Regions from separate parts of the Arthrobacter sp. YAF17 genome, predicted to be linked through region 2. Evidence: predicted binding sites of a transcription regulator. Region 2 holds the regulator's gene; the other holds the start of a gene.
What was found. The regulator LexA, encoded in region 2, represses DNA repair genes until DNA is damaged. The targets are predictions, from matches to a motif close to TCGAACANNTGTTCGA.
Positions count from the first base shown of each region.

Region 1: AB4Y67_RS13530 (LexA family protein) is a predicted target of LexA. The motif match lies at 13,438-13,453, and genes of this name have one in related genera.

Region 1 is NZ_JBFRDB010000015.1:13,066-27,642, forward strand. It holds gene AB4Y67_RS13460 (Mu transposase C-terminal domain-containing protein) at 1-39, shown strand, start outside; gene AB4Y67_RS13465 (AAA family ATPase) at 39-845, shown strand; gene AB4Y67_RS13470 (ATP-binding protein) at 1,158-2,498, shown strand; gene AB4Y67_RS13475 (ParB/RepB/Spo0J family partition protein) at 2,824-4,167, opposite strand; gene AB4Y67_RS13480 (hypothetical protein) at 4,674-4,829, shown strand; gene AB4Y67_RS13485 (hypothetical protein) at 4,915-5,067, opposite strand; gene AB4Y67_RS13490 (DUF4192 domain-containing protein) at 5,724-6,701, opposite strand; gene AB4Y67_RS13495 (hypothetical protein) at 7,305-7,580, opposite strand; gene AB4Y67_RS13500 (hypothetical protein) at 7,648-8,076, opposite strand; gene AB4Y67_RS13505 (DNA/RNA non-specific endonuclease) at 8,572-9,474, shown strand; gene AB4Y67_RS13510 (helicase associated domain-containing protein) at 9,688-10,344, shown strand; gene AB4Y67_RS13515 (PadR family transcriptional regulator) at 10,748-11,086, shown strand; gene AB4Y67_RS13520 (hypothetical protein) at 11,083-12,084, shown strand; gene AB4Y67_RS13525 (hypothetical protein) at 12,362-13,165, shown strand; gene AB4Y67_RS13530 (LexA family protein) at 13,468-13,899, shown strand; gene AB4Y67_RS13535 (Y-family DNA polymerase) at 13,926-14,577, shown strand, end outside.
Region 2 is NZ_JBFRDB010000009.1:52,414-66,990, forward strand. It holds gene AB4Y67_RS09015 (histidinol-phosphate transaminase) at 1-140, opposite strand, end outside; gene AB4Y67_RS09020 (LysM peptidoglycan-binding domain-containing protein) at 281-733, opposite strand; gene lexA (transcriptional repressor LexA) at 1,075-1,824, shown strand; gene AB4Y67_RS09030 (ATP-dependent DNA helicase) at 2,033-4,204, opposite strand; gene hflX (GTPase HflX) at 4,197-5,765, opposite strand; gene AB4Y67_RS09040 (class I SAM-dependent methyltransferase) at 6,241-6,855, shown strand; gene dapF (diaminopimelate epimerase) at 6,836-7,792, opposite strand; gene miaA (tRNA (adenosine(37)-N6)-dimethylallyltransferase MiaA) at 7,892-8,785, opposite strand; gene miaB (tRNA (N6-isopentenyl adenosine(37)-C2)-methylthiotransferase MiaB) at 8,978-10,552, opposite strand; gene AB4Y67_RS09060 (regulatory protein RecX) at 10,591-11,076, opposite strand; gene recA (recombinase RecA) at 11,225-12,277, opposite strand; gene AB4Y67_RS09070 (DUF3046 domain-containing protein) at 12,554-12,772, opposite strand; gene AB4Y67_RS09075 (MarR family winged helix-turn-helix transcriptional regulator) at 12,817-13,326, shown strand; gene AB4Y67_RS09080 (helix-turn-helix domain-containing protein) at 13,402-13,854, opposite strand; gene AB4Y67_RS09085 (CinA family protein) at 14,010-14,507, opposite strand; gene pgsA (CDP-diacylglycerol--glycerol-3-phosphate 3-phosphatidyltransferase) at 14,504-14,577, opposite strand, start outside.

The sequences.
Region 1 (14,577 bases), on a different contig from region 2:
CGCCGGCGCCGACTTCGCACCTACGAAGAGGACGAATGATGAATACCACCTTCATCGTCACCAAAGAACACCGACGCTTCATCGAGTTCGCCAACGCAGTCCGAAAAGAACGAACAATAGGGATCTGCCACGGAGATGCCGGAGTGGGTAAAACACTCTCCGCACGCCGCTACGCCAACTGGGATGACCTGGAGCCCTACATCACCGAATGGGGACCACGCGGCGACCAGGACGAAAAGCACTACGCCCTCGCCAACCGCTCCCGCGCAGTCTTCTACACCCCAGACGTACTCTGCCGTCCTAAAAACCTCATGGATGACATACACCGATACCAGGTGAGAATCGGCTCGTGCATCGACGAACACCTGCACAAACTCGATGCCGCACCACGCTCAATGAACAGAGTCACCGAGTTAGTGGAGCTGCTGATCATCGACGAAGCCGAACGCCTCAACGCGACAGCCCTTGAACTCCTCCGCGACAACCACGACCGAACCCATCTGCCGATGATCCTCATCGGCATGCCTGGCATAGACCAACGATTCCGGCACTATCCCCAGCTTTACAGCCGTCTTGGCTTCTCCCACCGATACCGCGCCCTTGGCAGAGACGAGCTCCTCTTTGTTCTGGACCGACATTGGAAACGGCTCGGCCGTACCCTCGACCCGGATGACTTCACCGACGCCCAGGCTATTGCCGCAGTAGAGCGCATCACCCGAGGCAACTTCCGTCTCCTCGAACGGCTATTTCCCCAGATCACCCGCGTCCTCAAGATCAACCAGCTCGAAACCATCACCGACGACGTCGTGGAAGCAGCAGCAAGCATCCTCGTTATCGGGAACTAGCGACACAGAGCGAAAACAGATCGCCGCCACCTATCGGACAAGTCCACATTTACGGCACCGATTCGGCAAGTCGCACAGACTAGTCAGAAATGGTCGTTTTTGAGGGTCCGTTTGATCGGGCGCTATCCCCGTGGGCAAGGGTTCTAACCCTGGCATGCCCTACCACCGACCCTCCGACCGCGGTATAGGGTCAACTAACACTGCGACACCATCGACGCGCCCAAAGCGCAATTAGGGGGAATTAGGGTGCGGCACCTCACCATTAGCTCTCGGGAAGCTACTCAACTCCTGAAACGGTCTGAAGATCACTACTTGGACTTCAAGTCGAAAGAGATCAAACCTTCAAGCCTCGAGAAGAACGTCTCGGCCTTTGGCAACTCCTCGGGTGGCGAGATAATCGTCGGCATCGATGAGGCAACAGATAAGGGCTCCTTCAGCTGGAATGGCTTTGAACGCATTGAAGACGCCAACGCACACGTGCACCTGTTGATGGGAGCTTTTCCCGAGTCCGATGCTTTCAAGTACGACACCCTTACCGCAGACGGCTTCCCCGGGCATCTACTTCGTCTGACGATTGCAAAGACACGCGAGATTTGCCGCAGCGCGTCCGGCGCCATATATGTCCGGGGCGCAGCCGGCGTCAGGCGCGTCGAATCGGACGCAGAGATCGAGACTCTGAAGCTTCAGAAAGGAATCACCTCATACGAGGCCAAAACTACTCAAGCGCCAGTTTCCATGGTTGCTGATTCGTATCAGGTAACCGAATTCGTTGTGGATGCACTTACCTTTAGCGAACCGGAGCCTTGGCTGCGCGAACAGCTCATGATTGTCGCCGACCGACCCACCGTGTCGGCGGTCGTGCTCTTCGCTGATGAACCGCAGATCGTCCTCCCCAAGGCTTCAGTGATGGTCTATCGCTATGCGTCTCGCGACGCCGTCGGTGCCCGTAAAGACCTGGTCGATAACAAGACCTGGAACATCGAGGGTCCTGCGATTAAGCAGATCCAGGGAACGGTGTCCAAAACCACTGAACTCATAGAGAAGGTCAAGGGCACCAATTTGCAGGACATTTCCTATCCACCCGAAACCCTTCACGAGATCATCACTAATGCCGTTATCCACCGCGACTACTCCATCGCAGACAACATCCACGTACGAATATTTGACGACAGGGTGGAAGTCGAAAGCCCAGGGCGCCTAGCTGGCCATGTCACCCCCAAGAACCTTCCAGGGGCCCGATTCTCCAGGAACGAAGTCATCGAACGCATGCTGCATAAGTTCGCCGATGCCCCAAACAAAAACGTGGGAGAGGGCCTCAAAACCGCATTCGAGGCGATGCAAGCCGTGCGTTTGACGCCCCCAAAAGTCGCCGAAACCGAGAACGGTGTCATCGTCTACATCAAGCACGAACAGCTCGACAGCCCTTCCACGTTAGTGCTCCGTTATCTCGAGAAGAATGCCACGATCACCAACAAGGAAGCCCGCGAGCTCACCAACACCCCGAGTGAACGAAGCATGCGTCGAACGCTGGGACGCATGATCGAGCAAGGGGCCATCGAGCAGGTTCCCGGCACTACCAAAGGGGGATACAAATATCGCTTGAGCCAGAAGCAAGATGGGACATCTGCAGAGGTCCCTGCCGGCGATTCGTAGACCTTGCGGTTCATGAGCTAGGAACGAAAGCAAGGCCGGCACTGTAGCGCCGGCCTTGCCTGGTTTTCCTTGGGCAAAGGAAATCTGTGGTTCAGCTTGGCTCAACGGTTGTTGTGCTGCCGCGACCTGGTTACCTCGTTGTTCCTGGTTGCGCGGCTGGAGACTGACTAGCTTGGTGGTCGCGGTGAATGGCGGTCCGGCGCCGGTGAGTGGCTGCTGTGGTTCGCCCTGGGCGGCGGACCGCCCGGCGTACGGCAGGTTCCGTACCCTGCAAATGGTTGGGCCGGGCGGCTGTTTTGGGGTCAGCCGCCCGGCCCATTTCAAGTTATTCGGCCTCTTCGGTGTGCTTGTCGAGGATGATTTTTTCGACGGCGCTGGCGGTGTAGCCCCATTGGGTGAGCTGGTTCAAGTAGTCGAAGTGGCGCTTCTCGGCAGAACGCCATGAGTCTTTCTGGATGGTCTTCTCGTACCCGGCGCAGATCAGGGCGATGAGGGAGAACTCGGGGCGCGCGGTGGTTTTGGCGGTGTGGTCCCGGAGCGGGTTCCAGCCCCACCGGTCGGTATCTTCCCCGGTTTTGGTTCCGAGCATTTCGGTGGCGACTTTGCCGTCGTAGCCGCTGGCGGTTTCGGGGTTATGGGTGATGGCGTGGACGGTGAAGTACTGCCAGCCCTTCGGCGCGGTCTTCCGCGACAGCAGGGTCTTCACGAACTCACGCCTGACCTTCGTAGCGCTTTCCATCTCGCGGTTATTGGCGATCAGGGTTTTCCGCTCTGCTTTCTGTTCCTCGGTCATCGGGCCTTTCTGGGCCTGGGTGCCGCCGTCGTAGCGTTCGTACTTCGGGGTGAAGCCCAGGTCCTTCCATCCGGTGATGACGGGGGTGGCGTTGTGCTGGCCCCGGTAGTCGGTGCTGATCAGGTAGGCGTTGGCGTCCTCGTCGGTGGCCGGTTCCCCGTCGGCCCGCTTCGCGGCCGAGACGTACAGGTTCTCTTCGTTGGCGTAGTGCCCGGCGTCCTCCACGATGGTCTTGCCCTCCGCCTCCAGTTCCTCGATGAGCGTGGCGAGGGCGGCGGCGCGGTCGCGGCGGTCCCGGAGTATCTGCGCGACGTGCAGGAGCTGGTCGGGTTCGTCCGCGATCACGGACTCCAATTCCTCCGTGTCCTCCTGGCTCCCTTCAAATTCGGCCATGATGAGCGCTTCATCAATCGTGTAGCCCTTGCCCAGGGCGGCGGCTCCGGCGGTCGAGGACTTGGCTTTCAGCGCCCCTTCCACGGTGGTCTTGGTGCGGCCTGTCTTCTTGGCGATCGCGGCGGCCGAGACACCGATCAGGGACAGCTGGTGGTAGGCGTCGGCTTCGTCAGCTTCGGTCAGCTCGGCGCGCTGGATGTTCTCCACGACCTGGGTCACGATGCGTCCTGCTTCCTCGGGGGATTCGATGATCATCACCGGGATCTGGGGCCGGGCGGCTTCGACGGCGGCGCGGGTGCGGCGCTGTCCCATCAGGACGTGCACGGTGCCGTCGTCTTTGCGGTGGGCGATCACGGGTTCCATGACGCCGTGTTCTTTGATGCTGGCGATGAAGTCTGCGGTCAGGGCCGCGTCTTTGCGGACGTTGATGTCGACGGTCAGGGTGGCCGGGTCGAGCATTTCGAGGGTGGGGTTGGTGTTCATGGTGTTGCTCCTTTTTGCCCAAGGATTTCGGTGGGTGGGGCGGCTCAAGTGACCGGCCAGCGTCCCCTCTCCCCCCGTTGTTTTTTGGCTGCTGGCGGAGCTTGCGGAGCTGTGCCCGACGGAGGCCTGTCTACCCGCAGGGCAAGGGGCAGGAAATTCCCGAAGGAAATAAGCGACGCAGGAGCGCCGCAGGGACATTTCCTGCACCGCAGGCCCCGACGAAGGAGGGGCTAGACGGGGTGGAGCGGGCACGTACGATCCGAAGGACAGCAGCCAAAAAACGTCGAAGACGTGGGAAAGGGCCAAGGATCCCGGAGCTCTGCGACGGAAGCCCTGGACCCAACAGCCGGCCGCGCCAGCGGACGCCCGATGGCAGCGAGCCCTGCGAGCACGCCCTTCATGCGTATGGTGGGTGCATGGATGACCTGGTCCCGCCGAATGGCGCCCGGGGCCGTGCGGGTCACGGTACCGGGTGGAATTCTCGGCGGGTTTACCGAGCCCTGGCCATGGTGTTCACGGTCGCTGCCGGCGCCGTGCTGGCGTTGGTGATCCTGGATCTCTTCATCGTCCGGCCGATCGCCGGCGACCTATTCATCTTCACCCTCAACAGCCTCGCGGCGGCCCTTTTATGGCGGCAAGCCCAGGAAAGGTCCCGGGCATGAAGAAGGCCGGCACCTTGCGGTGCCGGCCTTCTCGTTTTCCCTTGGGCAAAGGAAATCTGTGGGGCAGCGTCTCGCTGCCTGGTCGTTAGAACCGGTTGTGCTCTTCGTCGGCCCAGCGGGCGTCAACCGGGCCGGTTGGTTCGCCGGCCGTGAGCAGGCTGAGCTCAATGATGTCCTCGGCCAGGCTGGGCTTTGCGGGTAGGGCGTCGTCCTCGGTCATGGTGTACTCGTGGCTCATGCTCGCGCTCCCCTGGTCGGTGCCGTGTTCATCGGTTCAGCGTATCGGAAACTCCCGGCGGCTTCGTTGGGTTCGTGTTCCGTTGGGGTGCGGCCGGCGCAAGATGTCGGCCGCACCCCAATCGGTCAAAAGAGCGGCGGGTGCTTGATCAAAAACAAGACCAAGCGGGCTACGTTTACTACGAAGCCCAGCATCGCCCACGGCGGCTGCTGCCCATGCTTTCGTTTTGCCAAAGCGGTCTCCTTTCGTGCACGAGAAAGGAACCGTTGCAGACGGACTCGCCGCCAGCCACCATCAGGACATAACCTAGAGGTGTGTAGTCGCATACACCCTTGGTCCAGATGACCGGTTCACCGGGCTGGATCAGGATTCTGAAGCCCGTTCCCGCGGGCTTCAGTCATTTAATCCAGCTGCCATACTTGGCACTCTTAAAGCGTACCGACAACCACAGACATAAAAGACCCCACTATCACCGACCTAAGACAAAAAGACCTCCGGCAACACTGAGCTAGCTGTAGCAGGTCCCTCTGGGCCCGTAGGTGGCTCCGCCCGCGCGAGCGTTTGGGCGGCCGGAGGAGCGCAGCGGGGGAGGCCGCCCCGCCACCGGAAAAGCCGGGCCGGGAGCCTGGGGGACCCGGCCCGGCCTTTGTGTCCGCTTAGATGATGCGGCGCCGGTAGGACGTTTCGGCATCCTTGGCGACGTCGGCGACGTAGCCGCGGCCGATCAATTCGCGCAGCAGGACCGCGAGACGGAAATCGGGAACGTCGTTGAGGGCGTGCTTGAGGTAGCGGTCTGCTTGTGTGCCGTTGCCTTTGAGCCATTGAAGCCAGCCCATCAGCGCCATCATGGGTGCGCGCTGACCTGCCGGGACTGCTTTCATCAGCTCGAAGGCCATTGCTTCGGCCCGGTCGATGCGGTCCCAGTCGGGCCGGTCGGTGAACTTTCCGAGCATCACGTCGCCGAAACTGCCGTTGTGCGCGGTGATGGTCTCGCGGAACATGAAATCCCGGATGAAGGTGTTCTGCAGCGCGGCGGCAAGGTACCGGGCGCTCTGCTGGTCGGGGGTCCCTTCCCCTTTGAGCAGAGACGCCCACGCTTCACACGCGGCGTCGGTCTCTTCCGCGGTGCTCTCGGGGGCTTCGACGTGCTGCGCCCAGGTTCCCAGCAGGGACGGGTTGTAGGCGTCGACGTCGGTGGCGCTGCCGAAGTAGGTCAGTGCGGCGTTGGCCTGGCTGTCGGTGATCTCCGCAAGCGGGTGGTTCTCGTCGGTTCCGAACTCGGACCATTGTGTGGCGGTGACGAGCCAGACGTTCCGGACCGGCATCCGGGCCGCTGCGAGTTCGTTGACCAGGGCGGCGACGTGGGCGGCGTAGGGGTAGCCGTCCGGGTGTTCGTCGGTGTAGACGACGATGTAGGACGCGGTGGCTTCCTCGTCGCGGGCCGCGTAGCTGGTCAGGGTCTGGGCGTATCCGCCCGGTTCTGCGTGCTCGGGGGCGTCTACCCGCAGAGTGACGCCGAGCGTACCGCCCTGCGCGGTGATGATGACGAAGGATTCGGCGGGCGTGGTGCCCAGCAGGTGCGGGACTGCCGCCAGCAGGTCGGCGGGTCCGGTGATGTTCAGCTTCTCGTTCATGGTGTTGCTCCTTTTTGCCCAAGGATTTCGGTGGGTGGGGCGGCCATGGTGACCGGCCAGCGTCCCCTCTCCCCCCGTTGTTTTTTGGCTGCTGGCGGAGCTTGCGGAGCTGTGTCCGACGGAGGCCTGTCTACCCGCAGGGCAAGGGGCAGGAAATTCCCGAAGGAAATAAGCGACGAAGGAGCGCCGCAGGGACATCTCCTGCACCGCAGGCCCCGACGAAGGAGGGGCTAGACGGGGTGGAGCGGGCACGTACGATCCGAAGGACAGCAGCCAAAAAACGTCGAAGACGTGGGAAAGGGCCAGGGATCCCGGAGCTCTGCGACGGAAGCCCTGGACCCAACAGCCGGCCGCGCCAGCGGACGCCCGATGGGAGCGAGCCCTGCGAGCATGCTCTTCCTCTTCGGGTTGGACCGCTCCCCTGCTTGGCCGGCCCCGAGGTCGGGGTGAGTCGGGCATCCTGGCCGGCTCCTGCACGAACGTCCCGCCGATGGCGGTCCGCCGCCGGTGACCAGCGACGCTACCCGACCAAAGGCGGCGGACCGCCCGACCTCCGGGGGCGGGCCGGGCCCCTTTCCTTGGCCCCGGCCCGTTGCGCCGCGGTTAGTGCAGTTCGGGGCGGTGGTCGGCGGCGAAGAGGACGGCAACGAGTTCGTTGTGCCAGTCCAGCGCGGCGTGCTGCCGGGTGGTGACCAGGAGCGCGGGGTCCACGCGGGCGTCCGTGGTCACGGCTTCGGCCATGCCCCTGATGTGGGCGGCAAGGTCCGCCGCTGCGTCGGGGCTGTAGGCCACGGGGGATTTCTGCACGATGGTGGCCAGGGTTTCGAGGAACACCACGGTCTGGGCCGGGTTTTCGGGGATGCTGTTTCTCGTGGTCATGGTTCTTGGCTCCTGAGGATTGGGGTCCTGCCGGGCGGTTTCCCGCCCGGCAGGGTACGGCTGGGTCTTAGGCGACGTTGGACATGTAGGGCATCCGGTAGCGGGACGGGAGTTCCGCGGCGGCTTCGGGCAGGTCGTCAGGGCCGTGGGCCTGGCCGTTCTTCCAGTGGAAGAATGCCTGCTCGCTGATCGCGTCCCACTGGCGGGCTTTCGTCCGGTAGTACGTGCAGGTCACGTCACCCTCGCAATAGGTGGCGACGCCGAACAGGTTCCCGATGTTGTCCGCGGTGCGGGTCGCGGCGACCATGACGTAGGGCCAGTTGCCCAGGTCCCAGCCGTCTGCGCCCCAGCTGGGGATGACGGCCCAGCCGTGTTCGCCGATGAGTTCCATCCAGTCGTAGCCGCCGTTGAGGTGGTAGTCGCCCAGCACGGTCACTCCGTCGATGGTTTCGCCGGTGTCCTGCGTGGTCACCGTCTTGGTGGTGATTGCGTTCATGGTGTTGCTCCTTTTTGCCCAAGGATTTCGGTGGGTGGGGCGGCTTAGGTGACCGGCCAGCGTCCCCTCTCCCCCCGTTGTTTTTTGGTTGCTGGCAAGCTCGCTTGCTCGGCGGCCGACGGAGCCCTGTCTACCCGCAGGGCAAGGTGCGGGAAATTCCTGGAGGAAATCAGCGACGCAGGAGCGCCGGAGGGACATTTCCTGCACCGCGGGCCCCGACGAAGGAGGGGCTAGACGGGGTGGAGCGGACGCCTAGAATCCGGAGGACAGCAACCAAAAAGCGTCGAAGACGTGAAACACGGGCCGGGGCGGGCCGGAGCCCTGCGACGGACAGCGCTGGACCCAACAGCCGGCCGCGCCAGCGGACGCCCGAATGCACTGTGTGTGGACCTGCGGTGCCCGCGGGCCGGGCCGAGGGTTCCAATTTCGGGGCCTGGACCTTTGGGCGGGTGGTTCATTCACTTCGTTGTCCCCGGCAGCTGTTAGGGTCCGGGCATGGATGAACTGTTGGTCGGGGCGGATTCCGCTGCTGCACGCGATCTGTCGGGCCGGTCCGGTTTCGACGCCGGGTTCCTCGGTGTGCCGGTGCCTGTTCCGACCCTGGCAGGGGTCGAGACAGTCCTTCTGCCCTACACCCATTTCTCCGTACTCATGCGCCCGGACAAACGCCTGGCCGCGGTGACGGCCCTGGGCATCGACGGGGCGAAGCTGATAAACCTGGACCGATCCGGCATCCAGTGGCGGCTCGATCCCCGGCTCGGCGAAAACCACCAGACCGGGGAGAGGGTTTACGCCCGCAACGACATCGACCGCGGCCACCTGGTCCGCCGGGCCTCAGCCGTCTGGGGCGAAACCCGGGAAGAGGCAGCCCGGGCCAACGAGGACACCTTCCACTACACAAACGCCGCGCCCCAGGCGGCAAAGTTCAACCAGGGCCTGGACCTCTGGCTCGGCCTGGAGTCCTACCTGCAGCGCAACGCAGCCGACAACGGCCGCCGGCTCGTCGTGTTCACCGGCCCGATCTTCAGTGACACCGACCCCGTCTACCGCGGTGTCAACATCCCGCTGCGGTACTTCAAGGTCGCACTATTCCTCCACCACGGGGACCTCGCCGCCACCGGCTACATCGTGGACCAGACACCCGAGCTCGCGAACCTGCCCGACGTCCCGCGGCCCGGCGCCATCGACGAGGCTCCCCCGCTCGGCCCGTTCCGCACCTTCCAGGTCCCCATCCGAGACATTGCCGCCCTGACTGGCCTAAACCTGGACCAGCTCGTGGCCGCAGACCGGATGCCGGTCGCCCGGGCGCTGACCACCGCCCCGGTCACCTCCACCTGGAGACGGCTGAACTCGCCACTGGACCTCGACCTGGACTTCGACCTCAACGGCACGGACTGACATCCCCGACCTGACCTAACCCACCACCGGAGCCACCCGGCAAGGCAGGCTCCGACGGGTGGAAAAAGCAACAGTCTAGGCACGGCGAAGCCCTGCCACTGCCACACCTGACCGGGCCGCCGGGCCGCAGCAGCGGACTCTCCACATGCAGCGCCTTTGGGCCGGGGGTTCCGCCCGTCTCGTGCGCAGGGCCGTGGCAGGATGGGGTCCATTATGGACAGGCGGTTGCGGCGTGCCCCGGACGCTGAATGGGTGCTGATGTACCGGCTCGGACTGAGCCGGAAACGCATCGCTGAGCTCGTGCGCGCCGAACCGGCGGCCGTCGGCTACCACCTGGTGATCGCCCGCCGCCAGGACCCGGGACTCGAAGCCGAACACCGGGCCGCCGCCGACGCCGCCCCCGTCCCTCACCCCTCCCCCGCGGACCTTGCCCGCATGACGGAGGTCATCACCTGGGTCCTGGCTGAAGGCCGGCTCCCCGAGGACCGGGCCGGCGACCGGGGCGAAAGGTCGATGGCGCGCTGGCTCTCCGCACGCCGGCGCGAAGCGGCCCAGGGCACCCTGGACCCTACCTACCGCCAGGGCCTGGCCCGGGTGCCGGGGTGGGCCGGGAACCGCAGGGAAGCAACGGACGAGGCCCGGTGGCAGGGCCGTTTGGCCGACCTCGTGGAATTCCGTGCCGAAGGCCACGACTGGCCGCGGCACCACGGCTACGACTCAGAGCGGGAACATACCCTCGGGGTCTGGATCCACACGCAGCGGTACAAACGGCGCCGCGGTGAACTGGACCCGGTGAAGGCCAAGGCCTTGGACGAGACCGTTCCCGGTTGGCAGGCCGGCAGGACCCGGGGCCGGCGTCCACGACTGTGACCGGAAAGACCCCGCTTCGCCGCAATCCGTGAGGGAGCGCGGGCATAGACTGGGCCTGGTTCTCCAGTCCCCCCAGCTTGGAGAACCGGGCGCCTCCGCGCTTGAGTCCCTTGGGATTCGCGCGGAGGCTTCCTCATAACCCCGGACAGGCGCCCGCCGCGTACCGGCACCAATCCGGGCCAGCAGCGGGAGCCCTCCGGGTTGTGCCCATTGTGGACAGGTGGAGCCCCCTCCGCACAGCTCAGGCTGTCCCCACTGGCGTTCAAGCCGTCCGCCGAAGCCCCGCGCTGGCGCCCGGGTTCTCGGTAGTTTGCGGAGTAGCTATTGAACGAATAGCTCGGAAACACCCAAATGAATCTGTTTCAGGGTTTACATAGTCACTTTAAATGAATATTCTCCTTGAATGACTAAGCAGGAGATGCGCGAACCGACGTTCTTGGTCCTCTCGGCCTTGGCCGGTGGCCCGATGCACGGCTACGCCCTGCTGGCCGAGACGGAGTCCCTCTCGCAGGGCCGGGTGAAAATGAAGCCGGGAACCCTGTATGCCGTTCTTGACCGGCTCAAGGAAGAAGGGCTGGTCGTCCCGGCCGGTGAGCAGATCGTTGATGGCCGGTTACGGCGTTACTACGAAATGACGGACGAGGGAGCGCAGCGCCTGGGAGCGGAGGCTGCCCGGCTGGAGGCCAACGCCAGGCACGCACTGGCGAATCTGAGAGCGCGCGCCGCCGGGATGACCGCATGAGCCCCGAAGCGCGGATGGAGGCCACTTACCGCAGAGCTGTCCGGGCTTCATATCCCAGGCAGTGGCGTGCAGAGTCCGGGGAGGAACTCATCGGGGTGTTCCTGGATGTGGCCGCGGCAGCGCAGCGCAGCAGGGCTACCGTCCCCGATCTGGCGAACATTCTCGTCAGCGGCACTGCGGCACGGTTCCTGCTGATTGTTGGAAAGGTAGCCCCCCGGGGCCGCGACCGTGTCTCGACACTCGCCACGATGCTGGGCACCTCGATGGCAATCTTGATGCTGCTGTTGGGCGAATGGGGACCCTGGGTCCGGGCCGGCAGCCTGCGCTGGCGCCCCACCGGGGCGGGATTCTCCGAGCGGCTGGTGGAGCTGGGACCATTCGTGACCCTCTCGGCAGCTACCTATATTGTGTGGATCGCGGTGTTTTTAGCCACGGTACTGCAGCGCAGTGCTGCCCGCCGGCAACTTCTGATCCTCGCTGTCCTGATGTCAGTACTTCTGCCTTTGTCCAGCTGGATCGGTGGGGTTATGGCTCCGCCACCTGTCGTGTCCGTGGTCATGGTGCTTGCCGCTGTACTGGCTCTTGCCGGCAACGCAACCCGGACTGTCCACCAGCTGCGGCTGGTCCGATGGGGCACTCCGCTGCTCACGGCAGGACTGCTGGCCGTTACGGTGTTCCAACTCCCTGGCCGGGCCATCTTCTTCTACAACGCGCGCAGCGTCGTTGCGGTCGACTCCCATTCCATCAGTTACTCCGTTGGACTGGCCCTCATCCTGGGTACAGCCGCTCTGGCGGCCCCCGCAATCCGCCGGCACTGGGCGGTGGCGCTCTCGATACTTGCACTTCCATTGATGGCTCAGCTTTTCCTGCCACGCGTCCTTTCCGCCCAGGATCTCCAGACGCTCACCATCGCTGTCCTTGTAGCGTCACCTATCGCCGCCCTATGGCTGCGCTGGCACCATCGGCGCACCGTCGCGCCCGTACTCCAACAGGCCTGATCAGGCCAATCAACAACAGGTATGACGGGGCACGAGTCGTCGTACCGCTAATCTCTGCACCCAAAATCCATTCCGGTTTCCGGCGCGCACCGCGGGGCGGAAACCATCCATAACCAAGGGGGACATCATGGAACGACTCAACGCACCAAAGACAACAAGGTTCGTACGCCGAGGGCTAGTGGCAGGAGCTGCGGTCTGCGGCCTGCTGCTAGCCGGATGCGCATCGTCCACCCAACTTTCCGGAGTCAAGGTCACTGCAGCTGAAGGGGGCGTCGCTTTGGACTCCATTGCCGCGGGCGCCACCCTCAGCACGTCCATTGCAGACCGGCTTGAGCGCATCCAGCACACCCAGACAGTAACGAGGCTCCGCTGTATCGCCGACAACGGATTCCCCGATGTTGCAAACCTCATCCCAAATAAGCTCAGCACGGTGCAGGACCAGAACGATGTGTCCGCTGAGGACGTCTTCTTCGCGTCGGCTGAAGACGCCGCAACCAAGGGCTTCGGTCACCCCGTGCCAGCCAGCCCTGCCAAACTCATGTCCCACGACCCCGCCTACGAAGCAATCAGCGACACATGCAACGAACAGGCTTGGCAGGCCCTAGGCGACGACGCAGAGGCAACAGTACTCCAGTATCACCAGCTGCATTCCCGACTCCTCGCGGCACCCATGAACGCTGTTTCAACATCAATGCCGGGCTGGTCCGCAAAGCTCGCCCAATGCCTTTCCGATCAAGGACATCCGGTCACCACCGGCGGCGGAACCTGGGGAATGGACCTCGGCATCACGCTCGGCGGGCTGAAAAGGCCCGACGAGGAACGGCCCACCCCTACAGGAACCAAAGGCGTGGAGATCATCCCTGGAACACCAGCCAACCCCTACATCCCCACAGCGGAGGAATCAGTGCTTGCCTCAGCGCTCTATGAATGCTCCCAAACCACGGGTGTCCGGGCCGAACTGGACCGGATAGCCCTCTCTGCCCAGCAGCAAGCTGAGGCCGACAACGCTGCCGCTATCAAGGATCTGGCCCCGAGGATCCAGGCCCTGGCCGACAAGGCAGGAGCGCTGGCAAGCCTTTGAACCGTTCAGCCACTGCAGCGATCTGAAGCCAGCACCACGGCGCCCTCATGAGCACGTGCGGCGGACACTCATTTGGGGGATGTCGGACGCACGTGCTCATGCTCCTAACTGTCCGCTGGGCCGCTTGTGGGAAGAGCTCCTAGGTCGCCTCACGCCCTGCGGTTCACGCCAAAGTTTCTTGCAGAGCGTGGAGCGAAATGTGCGAGCTCTGGGGATTCCGCCGGGCATTTGGGCAAAGTATGTTTACTGTCGGTCCCGGGAGCTATGATTATTCGAAGATATATTCGAATAAAAGGTGTGTTGTGGGCGTTGTTATTGGTCCCCGCGTGATAAAGGCGGGGGCGTCGTTGTTGTCGGTGCTGATCTCACCGGTCGCTGTCGCGGCCGGGTATCCCTCGCCCGCGCAGGACTACTTCGACGGGCGGATCGACCTGAATGAGCACCTGATCAAGGACGTCACGTCCACTTATGTGGTGCGGGTGTCCGGGGGCTCCATGACCGGGGCAGGGATCAGCGATGGTGATGAACTGATCGTCAACCGTGCCCTGGAACCGGTGGACGGATCCGTGGTCGTCGCGGTCCTGGACGGTGAACTGACCATCAAACGGCTGCGCATCACTAGTGCCGGGGTCGTGCTGCAGGCAGAAAACCCCGCGTACCCGGATATCCGGGTACCGTCCTTATCCGATCTGGTGGTGTGGGGCGTGGCGACCCGATGCCTCCACCGGCTGTAGGGCCGGCCGTGTCTAAGCCGGCGGTGATGCGGCACATGCCGCAGATCGCGCACGTCGACGTGAACTGCTTCTACGCCTCGGCCGAACGGGCCTTCAACCCCGCCCTGGAGGGCCGGCCCGTCATCGTGCTCTCCAACAACGACGGCTGCGCCGTCACCCGCTCCCCGGAAGCCAAAGCCCTCGGCATCCCCATGGGTGAGCCGTGGTTCAAACTCGCCCCCCGCGCCAAGGAATGGGGACTCGTTGCCCTGTCGAGTAACTACGAGCTCTACGGCGACATCAGCGCCCGGGTGATGGAGCTCCTGGGCCGGTACTCGGCCTGGCTGGAGGTCTACAGCATTGACGAGGCCTTCCTCGGCGTCAAGGGCACCCCCGAAGAACTCCTGGCCCTCGGCCGGGACATGAAAGCCACCGTGCGGCGAAACGTCGGGGTGCCGGTCTGCGTCGGAATCGGACCGACGAAAACGATCTCGAAGCTGGCGAACAAGTGGGCCAAAAACAACCCGGCCTTCGGCGGGGTCTGCCACTGGGACTCCGTACCCGCCACAGACAGGGAGACCCTGATGCGGCGCCTGTCCGTCATCGAGATCTGGGGCGTCGCCACCCGGCTGACCAAACGACTCAACGCCCTGGGCATCCATTCGATCCTTGACCTGTCCCGGGCCGATCCTGTCATGA
Region 2 (14,577 bases):
ACGTCGGCCGGGACGCCGTGGGTGTTCTCGTTGACGTTGAGCAGGATGGGGACGTCCAGCTGCGGTGCCCCGTAGGGGGTCAGGCCCCGCAGGTTGGTCCGGAGGGGAAGTCGGTTCAGGCGCTCTAACTGGTCAGTCACTTGTCCAGTTTAAGTGAGTTCGCGGCGGGCCCGGAAACTGTGACGCTTTGCGGGGCTGTCGGCGCCCTGCGGAACGCCTCGAGACCCTCAAGCGACGGGACCCCTGAGCTATCTGGATGGAGCTGCCTGGCCGGAACGAACTAGTTGGACGGAATGAAGAGCGCCTGGCCCGGCACGACGCGGGCGGCCTCGAGGTTGTTCAGCTGGATGATGTCGGCGACGACGTCGCGGGGATCGCGCTCGGGCGCCACTGCCTCGGCGATGGCCCACAAGGATTCGCCGGGCTGCACCGTTACCGAGACTGTGGGTGTCAACGACAGCTCGGCGGCAGAGTCCGCCGCCTTTGCCGGGGCGTTGAGGAATCCGCTGAAGGAGAGAACCAGTGCGGCCAGCAGGATGAGCGGCACCCCAATGAAGACGAAGCGCCCCCGCCGGGTGAGCTTAAGCGGCGCCTGCTTTGCCTGTTCGGCACGACCGCTGGGGCCGGACTGGCCGGGCTGACCTGTGCCGCTGCCGGTGCCGGTGCCGGGCCGGCCATAGTCGCCGAATGAGTCGCGGCCGAAAGTGTCGTGAAACGCGCTTGATGCTGACATGAACTGAGCCCTCCTGGACCATACTGTGCCGCCCGGCGTACTCCACGTACCCGCCGCCAACCGGCCTGACCTTCGAACAAAGAGACGAATAACCTGTTCCAACCGAACTGCGCCAAACTAGAACACATATTCGAATCTTGCTAGTTCTGTTTTAGCACTTATTGACGAACATTGTCGAGACTCGCTAGAACAAATGTTTGAAAAAGCTGTGTGGCTGGCCTACGTTTGAGTCAAAGAACAACCACTTCTGCAGTTGATCAGCAGGGTCTGACATTTCAGGCCGGAAGTTCCCGGCAGCTGCAGCCACAGCGGCCGGGCGGAACGGAAAGGCGTTGGCGAACATGGCAGCACAAGCCACTGGCGGCAGGGCCACCCAGCGGAGCCCGCAGGCAGCCCGGCCACCCAAGAGCCTTACCGTCCGGCAAAAGAAGATTCTGGAGACCATCCAGCGCTCCGTGACGGACAACGGGTACCCGCCGTCCATGCGCGAAATCGGCGACACGGTGGGCCTCGCGAGCCTTTCCAGCGTGACCCACCAGCTTTCGCAGCTCGAGAAGCTCGGCTACTTGCGGCGTGATCCCAAGCGCCCTCGGGCCATGGAAGTGCTGATGCCGTTGACCCTCGATGAGGGAACCGCGAAAATTTCAGGCGTCGAGAAGTCCAGCGGCCTGCGCAGTGTCGGCGGCTTGTCTGTTTCGGAGCTGGCCAGTGCCACGGATACCGCCATGGTGCCGTTGGTGGGCCGGATCGCCGCGGGCGGACCGATCCTGGCCGACCAGGTGGTTGAGGACGTTATGCCCCTGCCCCGCCAGCTGGTGGGCCACGGCGAGCTCTTTATGCTCAAGGTCGCCGGTGACTCGATGATCGATGCGGCCATCTGCGACGGTGACTGGGTGGTGGTGCGCAGGCAGGGCGATGCTGTCAATGGTGACATTGTGGCCGCCCTGCTGGATGACGAGGCAACAGTGAAGACCTTCCGCCAGCGTGACGGCCACACCTGGCTGCTGCCGCAGAATACCCAGTACGAGCCCATCCTCGGCGATCATGCCGTCATTATGGGCAAAGTCGTCTCGGTGCTGCGCTCCCTCTAGGACTGAACCTCCCGGCAGCTCAGAGCTGCCCAGTCCCTGCGAACACGGCCCCGCCGGCGTTGACCAGTTCACGCCGGACGGGGCCTTTCGCGTTCCTCCCGGTTACTGGCACCCCGGCGGCGGCAGGGTCCCGGAAAATCCGCGGACGCCGCGGGGACCCGCATCCCGGCCCGGTCACATGTCCCGGCAGGGTCCCAACCCGGCGGGGCTACGTGGCGGGCTGCCCTGATTCCTTCGCGAGCCGCTCCAGAGCCGCGACGGCGATGGCGGGGTCCGTGGTGGGCCAGAACGGCGGCAGGGCGGCGCGGAGGAATCCCCCGTAGCGTTCGGTGGACAGCCGCGAGTCCAGCACAGCCACCACACCCTTGTCCGTCGTCGTGCGGATCAGTCGGCCCGCGCCCTGGGCCAGACGGATGGCAGCGTGGGTCGCGGAAACACTCATGAAGCCGTTGCCGCCGGCCTGGGCCACGGCCCGGGACCGCGCCGTCATCAGGGGATCGTCGGGCCGCGGGAACGGGATCCGGTCGATCACTACGAGGCGGCAGGAGGTCCCCGGCACGTCGACGCCCTGCCACAGGGACATGGTGCCGAAGAGGCAGGTGTCCGGCTCGTCGGCGAACTGCTTCACCAGCGCCGTCATGGTGGAATCCCCCTGGCAGAGGATGCTCATGTCCAGCCGTGGCCGCAAGGCCTCGGCAGCGTCCTCGGCGGCGCGCCGCGACGAGAAAAGGCACAGCGCCCCGCCGCCGGAGGCCCGGATCAGCTTCTCGAGTTCGTCGAGCGCTTCCGGGGACGTGCCGCGGCCGGGCTTGGGCAGATGCTTGGCAACGTACAGGATGCCCTGCTTGGGGTATTCGAACGGAGAGCCGACGTCGACGCCGGTCCAGCTCGGGGCGCCTGGACCCACCAGGCCCAGGCCGCCGGCAGCAGGTTCGAAAGCGGACCCGATCGCCAGGGTGGCCGAGGTGAGGATGACCGTGTGGTCCGCGAACAGGCCCTCGCGGAGCCGCCCGGCAACGCTGAGCGGGGCGATATTGACCAGCGCCGGGGCGGACTCGTCGGGCTGGGAGTAGCCCTGCTGCGGGTCGAAGGTGCTGTTGCGGGAAAACCAGACCACTTCGCGGTTCTCGCGTGCTGCCAGCAGCCGTTCACAGAGTTCCAGGATCACCATGAGCCGGGAGCGCGCGAGCTGGCGGCCGCCGTCGGCCGTGTTCGCGCTGTCCCCCTTGGAATCCGAGAGCGCGGCGCGGCAGGCGTCCCGCAACTGGTCCACGCAGTCCAGCTGTTCGCTGTTGAGGCCGTTGGGCATAAGCCCGCTGGGGACGCCCTCAATGGCAAGTTCGAGGTTGGATGCGGCGTTGTTCAGCGCGTCCACGGTGATGCCGGCGTGCTTCCGTGCCCCGGACGCGGCGGCGTGCACCATGGCCACAGAAAGCTGGCCGGACACGGCGCCGGTCACGCGGTCCTGGAGCTCGTGGGCTTCATCGACCACCACGACGTCGTATTCCGGCAGCACGGCGAGGCCTTCGAAGGCGCTGACGGCCAGCATCGCGTGGTTGGTGACCACGACGTCGGCGTCCGCGGCGTTTTGCCGGGCCAGTTCGCTGAAGCATTCGGCTGCCAGGGGGCATTTCTGCGCGCCGAGGCACTCCATGGAGGTGACGGAGACCTGCCGCCAGGCGCGGTCCGTGACGCCGGGCAGGAGTTCGTCGCGGTCCCCTGTCACGGTGTCCTCGGCCCACTCGCGCAGCCGGACGACCTCCTTGCCGAGCTGGGAGGACGGACCGCCCATGGCCGCGGCGAAGTGCGGCACGGAGGTGTCCTCGCCGAGCGAGAAGAGCTGGCCCTCCGACGGTTCTTCGGAGGGGAAGCCGCCTTCGAGCTTGTGGCGGCACACGTAGTTGGACCGGCCCTTGACGAGGGCGACTTTGACGGGCCGGTCGAGCGCCGGGGTGATGGTCTTCAGCAGCCGGGGCAGGTCACGGCCCACGATCTGGGTCTGCAGTGCCAGCGTGGCCGTGGAGACCAGCGTGGGCTTGTCGCTGACGAGCGAATGGGCGATCAGGGGGATCAGGTAGGCGAGTGACTTGCCGGTGCCGGTGCCGGCCTGGACCAGCAGGTGGTCGCCGCTGTCAATCGCCTGCGCCACCTGCCGGGCCATTTCGTGCTGGCCGTCGCGGCTCTGGCCGCCCATCCCGGACACGGCCCGGTCGAGGAGTTCGATAACGAACTCCCCGCCGGTCCTGCCGCCCGAACGTGCCGGACGTTCTCCGGCGTCCGTTCCTGCAGCCCCGGTTCCTGCAGCCCCGGTTCCTGCGTCGTCCTCCCCCGCCGGGTCGCCCGTGCCTGTGTCCGCCCCGGTCACCGCTGCCTCAGTCATTGCTGATGAACGAATCCAGTTCAGCGGCCAGTCCCTCGCGCACCATTACGACGGCGCGGGTTCCCGCTTCCTCGTGGTCGAGGCTGAGGATCTCGGCGTCGGCTTCGTGCAGCTTGCTGATCAGGTCCCCGCGGTTGTAGGGGATGAGCAGCTCCAGCTTCACGCTGGGCCGCGGAATGCCTTCACTGATGGCCTTGAGTAGCTCCGGGATGCCTTCGCCGGTGCGCGCCGACACCACCACGTGGCGCGGTTCGCGCTGCTTCAGCCGCTCGATCACGAAGGGATCCGCGGCGTCGGCCTTGTTCAGGACGATGATTTCGGGCACCTTGCGGGCGTCGACTTCGCTGAACACCTTGCGGACGGCAGCGATCTGGCCTTCCGGATCCGGGTGCGAGACGTCCACGACGTGCAGGATCAGGTCCGAATCGGCAACCTCCTCCAGGGTGGAGCGGAACGCCTCCACAAGCTGGGTCGGCAGCGACCGGACGAACCCCACGGTGTCGGCAAGGGTGTAGCCCAGCCCGTCTGAGGTTTCGGCCTTGCGGACCGTCGGGTCCAGGGTGGCGAACAGGGCGTTCTCCACCAGGACACCGGCGTCGGTCAGCCGGTTCAGGAGCGAGGACTTACCGGCGTTGGTGTACCCGGCGATCGCCACGGACGGCACGGAATTACGACGGCGGTTGGCGCGCTTGGTCTCCCGGGCCGGCTTCATTGCGGCGATTTCACGCCGAAGCTTGGCCATCCGGGTGCGGATCCGGCGGCGGTCCAGTTCGATCTTGGTTTCACCCGGACCGCGCGAACCCATACCCGCACCGGCACCGCCCACCTGGCCACCGGCCTGGCGGGACATCGAGTCACCCCAGCCGCGCAGGCGCGGGAGCAGGTATTCGAGCTGGGCCAGTTCCACCTGGGCCTTGCCCTCGCGGCTCTTGGCGTGCTGGGCAAAGATGTCCAGGATCAGGGCCGTGCGGTCGATGACCTTGACCTTGACGATGTCTTCCAGGCTGCGGCGCTGGGACGGCGCCAGTTCGGCGTCGACGACGACGGTGTCCGCGCCCGTGGACATCACGATGTCCTTGAGTTCCTGCGCCTTGCCGGAGCCGAGGAAGGTGCCCGGATCGGGCTTCTGGCGGCGCTGGACGATACCGTCCAGGACCTCCGAACCGGCGGTCTCGGCCAGCGCGGCGAGTTCCCGGAGGGAGTTCTCGGCGTCGGCAAGGGTCCCTTCCGTCCAAAGGCCGGCCAGCACGACGCGCTCGAGCCGCAGCTGCCGGTATTCGACTTCGGTGACGTCTTCGAGCTCGGTGGACAACCCGGCGGTGCGGCGCAGGGCGTGCCGTTCCGCGAGGTCCTGCTGGTCGCCGTCGTAGGTGCTGTGCTCCTCGTCCAGCCGGGAGATCGCCTGCGCTTTGCCGAGCACCGAAGCGGGATCACCGGCGGCCGGGGCTGCCTTCCGGGCAGGAGTGTCCTTGGCGAGGATCCGGTCGATGACAGCCTGGATTTCCGCAGGACTCATGTCTTGGGATGCTGAATCGGGTCCGGTGTTGGGCTGGCTGGTCATGGTCTCCTTTAGAGGTTCGGCAGTTTCAGAATAGTGCCGATCGGTGCTGTGCGGGGCGGTATTCGCGCTGGGCTGACGACTATTGGTCATTCATGGCCTCCTGGGATGCCTGCGGCAGCGGTGCCGGGGGCAGGGTGGGCTCCGGGCCGGAGCGGTGGAAACGGGGAGGGAACAGGCATGGGTTCTGCCTTGAGGAGGGAGTTGTTCCGCCCGGGCCGGGCTCCAGTGAGCGCTGCCAAACTCCAAGTTCGGGCGCCAGCGGCGAATCCATTTCAGGACAATCACGGGTGGCGCACTGAGCGGAAGGTAACTACCTGCGTCGCTGCGGGGACGGGACTCCGGTGAAGAACGGAAGGCCCGTGCCGGCTACTTGAAGATCAAGAACATGTTTTTAACACTAGCAGACGGCCCGGCTGGCTCCGGCCGGCCGCCGCGGTTTCCTCTAGGGGCCGACGGCCAACTAATCTAGCCAGTTATGGAGTCTGCACACTATTTCAGCGCCCAGCCCTCTGGGCCGTTCACCCGCAAGCCACTGACCGTGGAGCTTGCCGGTGCCACGCGGCAACTGCAGACGTCCTCCGGTATCTTCAGCCCGGACGGCATCGACAAAGGCACGGCTGTGCTGCTGGCCGAGGCCCCATCCCCCGCGCCGCAGGGGAACTTGCTGGACATTGGTTGCGGCTGGGGTCCGATCGCGCTGACCATGGCCCTGCGGGCACCGCATTCCCGGGTCTACGCCGTGGACGTCAACGAGCGCTGCGTGACCCTAACCAACGAAAACGCCACACTGCTGGGCTTGGGCAACGTCACGGCCAGCACGCCCGACGCCGTCGACCCCGAGCTTCGCTTCGACACCATCTGGTCCAACCCGCCCATCCGGATCGGCAAGGACGAGCTCCACGCCCTGCTGCTCCTGTGGCTTCCCCGGCTGGCGCCGGGCGGCTCCGCATGGCTGGTGGTGCAGAAGAACCTGGGGTCGGATTCGCTGCAGCGCTGGCTCGCAGCAGAGCTGGACAGCAGCTTCGCGGTGACGCGCGAGAGCACCTCGAAGTCGTTCCGGATCCTTCGGGTCAGGAAAGCGTCCCACTAGCGACGATCACCGCGGGGCCGCTGAGCTCGACGTGCTCGTGGCCCGCGGCGCCGAGGAAGAACTTCACGCCGACGACTCCGCCTGGGACATGGACATTCCACGCATCCGGGGCACCCTGGCCGGCCCAGTGGCGGATCGCGACGGCGGCCGCGCAGGCGCCAGTGCCGCAGGACTGCGTTTCTCCGACTCCGCGCTCATGAACGCGCATGGTGATGGTTCCTACGCCTTCGTGGACCAGCGGCTCGGACGGCACCACGAACTCAACATTGGTTCCGTGCGGCGGGGTGGGGTCCACGTGGGGTGCGGTGAACAGCTGCGTGGCCTCCAGCTCGGCGAGTTCTGCCAGTGCCACAACGGTATGCGGGTTGCCCATGCTGACGGACAGGGCGGGCCGGGCGACCTCCAGCCCCGCCGCGCTGACCAGTGAATCCATGGCCCGGGCGGTGGCCTCGCCCGGGAAGATGAATTCCCAAGGGCCCATGTCGACGGCGTAGCCGGAGGCGGTGCGGACGATGGTCTTGGCGCCGCCGCGGGTGCCGATGGTCAGTGATTCGCCGGCAGGCAGTTCGACGAGGCCTTCGGCAATCAGGAAGTGCACAAAGACGCGGACGCCGTTGCCGCACATCTCGGAGAGTGAGCCGTCGCCGTTGCGGTAGTCCATGAACCATTCGGCGTCCGGGTGCCGGGTCAGCAGCTCCTGGCCCTCGGCGAGCAACCGGGACGGGACGGCGCGGATCAGTCCGTCGCCGCCGATTCCGCGGTGGCGGTCGCACAGGGCTGCGACCTGCTCCGGCGTCACCGACAGCGTGCCGTTGGGGTCGGCCAGGAGCACAAAGTCGTTGCCCGTGCCGTGGCCCTTGGAAAACGTCAGTCCGCTCAGGGCAGCAGGGTCAGCGGCGGTGTTGCGATCGGCGGCCGCGGCCAGGGGTTCGTCCATGCTCCAAGGTTACCGTTTCGACCCGGGGCCGCCCGTCAACCTCCCCGGGAATCCACCCTGGCGATCCACTCGCCGACAGGGAACTGCCGGCCCGGAACGTCAGCCGGGGACGCAGAGGGCAGCCGCCTTGGCCACCAGTTCCGGATCCTGCCAGTCAAGCCAGTGGATGCGGGGGTCGGCGCGGAACCAGGTGAGCTGGCGGCGCGCGAACTGCCGGGTCGCAACGATCGTTTCCTCGGCGGCCTGCGCCGGGTCGGATCCGCCGTCGAGGACGTTCAGGAATTGGGCGTACCCGAGGGCGCGCGGCGCGGTCTTGCCGAGCCGGAGTCCGGCGGCGTCGAGCCTCCGGACCTCATCGAGGAGCCCGCTGTCCACCATGGTGTGGACCCGGCGGGCGAGCCGTTCCCGGAGCTGTCCCCGGTCTACCTCGAGCCCGATTTGCACGGCGGGCTGGAAGTACTCGCGGGTGGGCATGAACGAGCTGAACGGCCGTCCTGTCAGTTCGAATACTTCCAGCGCGCGGATGATCCGGCGGGCGTCCCCGAGCCGGCCGGCCGAGACCGGGTCCACGGCTTCCAGCCGTGCCCGCAGCGGCGCCGGTCCGGCGGTTTCCAGTTCCGCTTCGAGCCGGCCCCGGATGGCGGGGTCGGTGCCCGGGAAATCCAGCACGTCGAGGGCGGCTCGGACGTAGAGGCCGGAGCCGCCGGCCAGGATGGCGCGTTTGCCGCGGGCGTGGATGCCGGCGATGAGTTCGCGGGCCTGCTGCTGGAAGTCCGAGACGCTGGCTTCCTCGGTCACATCCAGGATGTCCAGGAGATGGTGCGGCACTCCCCTGCGTTCGGCCATGGTGATCTTGGCGGTGCCGATGTCCATGCCGCGGTAGAACTGCATGGAATCGGCGTTGATGACTTCGCCGTCGAGCTCCCGTGCCAGCGAGACGGCGAGGTCGGACTTGCCGGAGCCGGTGGGCCCGACGACGGCGATCACCGGCAGAGCGCCGTCCGCCGCTGTCCCCGCAGCCGCGCCGTCAGCTACGGCACCCTTCGGTGCGGCGGCGTCCGGTGCTGTGCCGGCCGGCGCTGCGCCTTCCGGTGCTGTGCCTGCGGGGGCGCTCACTGCGGGTGGTGTTCCTGCTGCGGCGTCGTGTGCGCTGCCGGCAGCGGGGCCCTGCTGAGCTGTCACGGACTAGCGGCCGCGGACGGGAAGGGTGGGCATTCCCAGCGACACCCCGGTGGCACCGGACGCGGATCCCGGAGCGGGTGCGCCGCAGGAGTCCGCCTGGGACCTGTCCCAGGCGTCGCCCGCGCGCGAGCGTCGGAGGCTGTAGTCGGCCGACGTCGCCGGGTCGGCGACGAGGTGGAACGACGCGGCCTCGGTGATGGTCACGGTGACCAGGTCGCCGGGGCGGGGCGTCTGCGCACCGGCCGGCACGGAGAAGTGGACCAGGCGCTGGTCCTGGGACCGGCCCGAGAGCCGGTGGGTCTCTCCGGATTTGCGTCCGGACTGGGCCGTGACCATGACCTCGACGCGCCGGCCGAGCTGGCGGGCGTTCTCCTCGGCGGCGATGCGGTCCTGCAGGGCGGTGAGGCGTTCGAAGCGTTCCTGCACGACGGCCTTGGGGAGCTGGTCCGGGAGCTCCGCGGCGGGTGTGCCGGGTCGCTTGGAGTACTGGAAGGTGAAGGCGGTGGCGAAGCGGGACTTCTCGACGACGTCGAGCGTGGCCTGGAAGTCCTCCTCGGTCTCGCCGGGGAAGCCGACGATGATGTCCGTGGAGATGGCGGCGTGCGGGATCTTCTCGCGCACCTTGTCCAGGATGCCGAGGAACTTGGTGGAGCGGTAGGACCGCTTCATGTCCTTGAGGACTTTGTCGGAGCCGGACTGCAGGGGCATGTGCAGCTGCGGCATCACGTTCGGGGTCTCGGCCATGGCGTCGATGACGTCGTCGGTGAAGGCGGCGGGGTGCGGGCTCGTGAACCGGACGCGTTCGAGGCCGGGGATGTCGCCGCAGGCGCGCAGGAGCTTCGAGAACGCCTGCCGGTCGCCGAATTCGACGCCGTAGGAGTTTACGTTCTGGCCCAGCAGGGTTACTTCGATCGCGCCGTCGTCGACGAGGGCCTGGATCTCGGCCAGGATGTCGCCGGGTCGTCGGTCCTTTTCCTTGCCGCGCAGGGCCGGGACGATGCAGAACGTGCAGGTGTTGTTGCAGCCGACGGAGATCGACACCCAGCCGGAATAGACCGAGTCCCGCTTGGTGGGCAGCGTTGACGGGAAGACGTCGAGGGACTCGAGGATCTCGAGCTGCGCTTCGTTGTTGTGCCGGGCGCGTTCCAGCAGGGCCGGCAGGGCGCCGACGTTGTGGGTGCCGAAGACGGCGTCTACCCAGGGGGCCTTCTTCAGGATGGTGTCGCGGTCCTTCTGCGCGAGGCAGCCTCCGACGGCGATCTGCATTCCGGGGTTGGCGGCCTTGACCGGCGCCAGGATGCCCAGGTTGCCGTAGAGCTTGTTGTCGGCGTTTTCCCGAACCGCGCAGGTGTTGAACACCACGACGTCGGCCAGTTCTCCGGCGGAGGGGACGTAGCCGGCGGCCTCGAGCATCCCGGACATCCGCTCGGAGTCGTGCACGTTCATCTGGCAGCCGAATGTCCGCACCTGGTAGGTACGGGGCTGCGGTGTGGCGGACGTGGACCCGGCGCCAGGTGTTGACGAGGCGTCCGTGGGAGGGGTGGGGCCGGCTGCTGGGGAGGGAATGGTCAAACTCACCTGTTAAGGGTACCGGGTCGGCGCGCTGCCGGGCTTCCCTAGAACTCCGGTCCGGACCCCGCGCCGGCCCCGGACACGGCGTCATCGAGGACTTCGCCGACGATCCGGAACGCCTGTGAGGGCTGGTATCCCTTGCGGGCAAGCATGGACGCCAGCCGCCGCGTGGTCTTGTCCCGCTCCGCGCGGTCCTCGAACGCAGTCACGCCGCGGAGCTTGCGCTGGACGAGTTCGCGGGCCGCCGCTTCCTCGTCCTCGTCGCTGAGCTGTTCCAGGGCGCCGGTCGCGGTGTCCTCGTCGATGCCCTTCTCGGCGAGTTCGCGGCGGAGGGCGCCCTTGGCGAGTTTGCGGCTCTGGGACCGGGACCGGACCCACATGTCGGCAAAATCCGCGTCGTCCACGAGCTTCACCTCTTCGAAGCGGTCCAGGACCGCCTCGGCGACGTCGTCCGGGATGTTGCGCTCTGCCAGCTTGCGGGCGAGCTGCAACCGGCTTTTGGGCGAGTTCGTCAGCTGCCGCAGGACAATGTTGCGTGCGACTGCGGCCGGATCCGCGTCACGGTCCCGTTCGGCAGGAGCATCCGCGCCCGAAGGCCCTTCCCGGGGCCCGTCTCCGCCGGCAAAGCCTGGGGCAGAATTCCGTGCTGGGAATCCTGCCCCTTTGCGTCGCCGGCCGTTAGAAACCGTCAACGGCCTTCAGCTTCGGTGAATCTTCGGTCTCGGCGGGGGCCTTTACGCCGACGCCAAGCTTCTCCTTGATGAGCCGCTCCAGCTCCGCAGCCAGCTCCGGATTGTCGCGCAGGAAGCGCCGGGAGTTCTCCATGCCCTGGCCCAGCTGGTCGCCATCGTAGGTGAACCAGGAGCCGGACTTCTTGATCAGGCCGTGCTCGACACCCATGTCGATGATGCCGCCTTCACGGGAAATGCCCTGACCGTAGATGATGTCGAACTCGGCGATCTTGAAGGGCGGGGCCATCTTGTTCTTGACGATTTTGGCCTTGGTGCGGTTGCCGACCGAGTCCGCGCCCTCCTTGAGGGTCTGGATCCGGCGGACGTCGATGCGGATGGAGGCGTAGAACTTCAGCGCCTTACCACCGGTGGTGGTTTCCGGGGAGCCGAAGAAGACGCCGATCTTTTCGCGCAGCTGGTTGATGAAGATGGCAGTGGTTTTGGTCTGGCTCAGCCGGCCGGTGATCTTACGGAGGGCCTGGCTCATCAGGCGGGCCTGCAGGCCCACGTGGCTGTCGCCCATGTCGCCTTCGATTTCCGCACGGGGAACGAGGGCCGCAACGGAGTCGATGACGATGACGTCAAGGGAGCCGGAACCAATCAGCATGTCCATGATTTCCAGGGCCTGCTCGCCGGTGTCCGGCTGGGAGACCAGGAGCGCGTCGGTGTCCACGCCCAGCTTGGCCGCATACTCCGGGTCCAGGGCGTGCTCGGCGTCGATGAAGGCAGCGATGCCGCCCAGGCGCTGGGCATTGGCGACGGCATGCAATGCCACGGTGGTCTTACCGGAGGATTCCGGACCGTAGATTTCCACAACACGGCCGCGGGGCAGTCCGCCAATTCCCAGGGCGACGTCCAGCGCGATGGAGCCGGTCGGGATGACCTCGATGGGCGCACGGACTTCGTCGCCGAGGCGCATGACCGAGCCCTTGCCGAACTGCTTGTCAATCTGGGCAAGCGCTGCGTCGAGCGCTTTCTGGCGATCCGGGGCTGCGGCCATGGTTCACACCTCTGATACTTTCTCGCTGTGGAGGGGCCGTTGCGGACCCTGTGTAGTGTTCGTGATCAGTGCTGCCTGATCTGTGTTCGTGATCAGTGCTGCTTGATCAGTTTTCTGTCATTACTGAAGCTACTGGCACCCACTGACAGAGTTGCCTGTTCGCCCCGCGTATGTGGAAAACACTCTGAAAAAAGCATAGTCCCATCCGAACAGATATTCGAACAATCGTGCGGCGTGTCAGGCGCAGGCTGTCAGGATGACACTGCGGCACCCGGGTCAGCGCGGTTTGACGTCGCGGCCCAGCCGCCGCTCGGGCGGCACATCCTGGACCTCGCACAACGCCAGCCACACCTGCCGTGGCGGTACGCCGGCACCCAAGGCCTGGTCGGCAGTCCGGCCGCCGACTCCCGCCAGGACCAGCGAGCTGCTGAGGACGCGGGAGTACCCCGCCCCGAATTCGTCATCCATAAGCCGCCAAAAGTCACTGATTCGCACTCTTCGAGTCTCTCACGCTGCGGGAGGACTCTAGAATGGTTGCCATGAGCAATCCCGCCGAAGGCCCTGGGATCCCGGGCGGCGCTGACGATTCCACCGAAGCGGCACTGACCGCCGTCGAGCACCAGTTGAGCATGCTCTGGCGCCGCGCCCGCTCCATCTCCCATCACCTCTCCCGCCAGGTCCACCCGGACATGGAACCCGCGGCCTACGGCCTGCTGGCCGTGATCCGGCGCCAGGGTGCCATCCGGCTGACCGAACTGGCGTCCAGCATCGGCGTCGGGAAGCCCTCGGTGAGCCGGCAGATCGCTTTCCTGGAACGCCTTGGCCTGGTGGCCAAGGAAGCCGACCCGCTGGACGGCCGTGCCCAGATAATCCGATTGACGCCGGTGGGCGAGGAGAAGATGCACGAGGTGCAGGACGCCCGGCGGGAAGTGTTCCGCGAACGGCTGGGTGAGTGGCCGACGGAGGAACTGCAGACCCTTGCCCGCTACATCGCCAAGCTCAACGCCACCTATGAGCGTGACGGTTTCCCCCGCGACGAACCGCAGTAACCCGCGGTCCGGGCCGGAAACGCAAGAAACCCCGGCACACCGCCGGGGTTTCTTGTCGAGTAGTGGGTGCCGGGGCTAGCGCGCCCCGGAAAGAAGGCCCTTGGCCAACTCTTCGTTGAGGTCCGTGTTGAGCTCACGGTCCAGGTCACGGCCGTACCGCTGTGCAAACTCCTGCGGGACGGTGTCCGGAACGGCAACACCCTCGGCGACGGCGACACGGTCGCTGACTTCGCGGAGCATGCTGGAGAGCGGAACATCGAGGGCCGAGCAGATCGAGGACAGCAGCTCCGAAGAGGCTTCCTTCTGGCCGCGTTCCACTTCACTCAAGTAGCCCAGCGAAACGCGGGCGCTGTGCGAGACTTCGCGGAGGGTACGGCCTTGGCGTTGGCGGACATCGCGCAGAACATCACCGATTTCGTGACGAAGTACAACCATCTTGCGCTCCTTCTGTTCGCTCTTAGCCTGATCGGCGAGGCCCACATCCTTCCAGCGGACAACGCCGTTAACGGATACGGGCTGCTTTACCATCTGTATCGCCTTGCTCCCTCTTTATGTCGAGCCCGCCGGTCAAAGCGGACACTGATGATGCTTTCATCCTAGGCGCCTCCCGTATTCGGAAGCGACACAATGTAACAACTATTAGGAATCGAGTTTTGTTCCCGGCAACTTTACGCCCGGTAGCCTTAGGGCGCCAGAGTTTCCAGCAGGCGTTCCAGGGCCGCGGCGCAGGCCTGGCCGCGGATTTCCGGCCGGTTGCCCTCGAAGCTGTACCCGAACGACGTCGCGCCCCCCGCCGTCGCGACACCGATGTAGACGGAGCCCACGTCCTTGCCGCCGTGCGGCTCGGGGCCGGCGACGCCGGTGGTGGAGACGCCGATGTCGGCGCCGCAGATCCTGCGGGCCCCCTCGGCCATGGCTTCGGCGACCTTCCCGTCGACGGCTCCGACGCTGTCCAGCAGTTCCCGGGGCACTCCCAGCACATCGGCCTTGACGGAGTTCTGGTAGGACACAACGCCGCCCTGCAGCATCCCGGACGCTCCGGGCGTGTCGGCCAGCACGGCGGCGACCATGCCGGCGGTCAGGGATTCGGCAGTCGCGACGGTCAGGCCGCGCCCGATCGCGCCGGTGACGGCCTCTTCAGCCAGGTGGTGCAGGTTGATCGTGTGGTGGGGGTTGGTCATGGCTTGCCCTCCTGGATCTTCTGTTGCTGTGCCCGGATGCCGCTGGCGCGCAGCTTGAGGGCCTCAATGA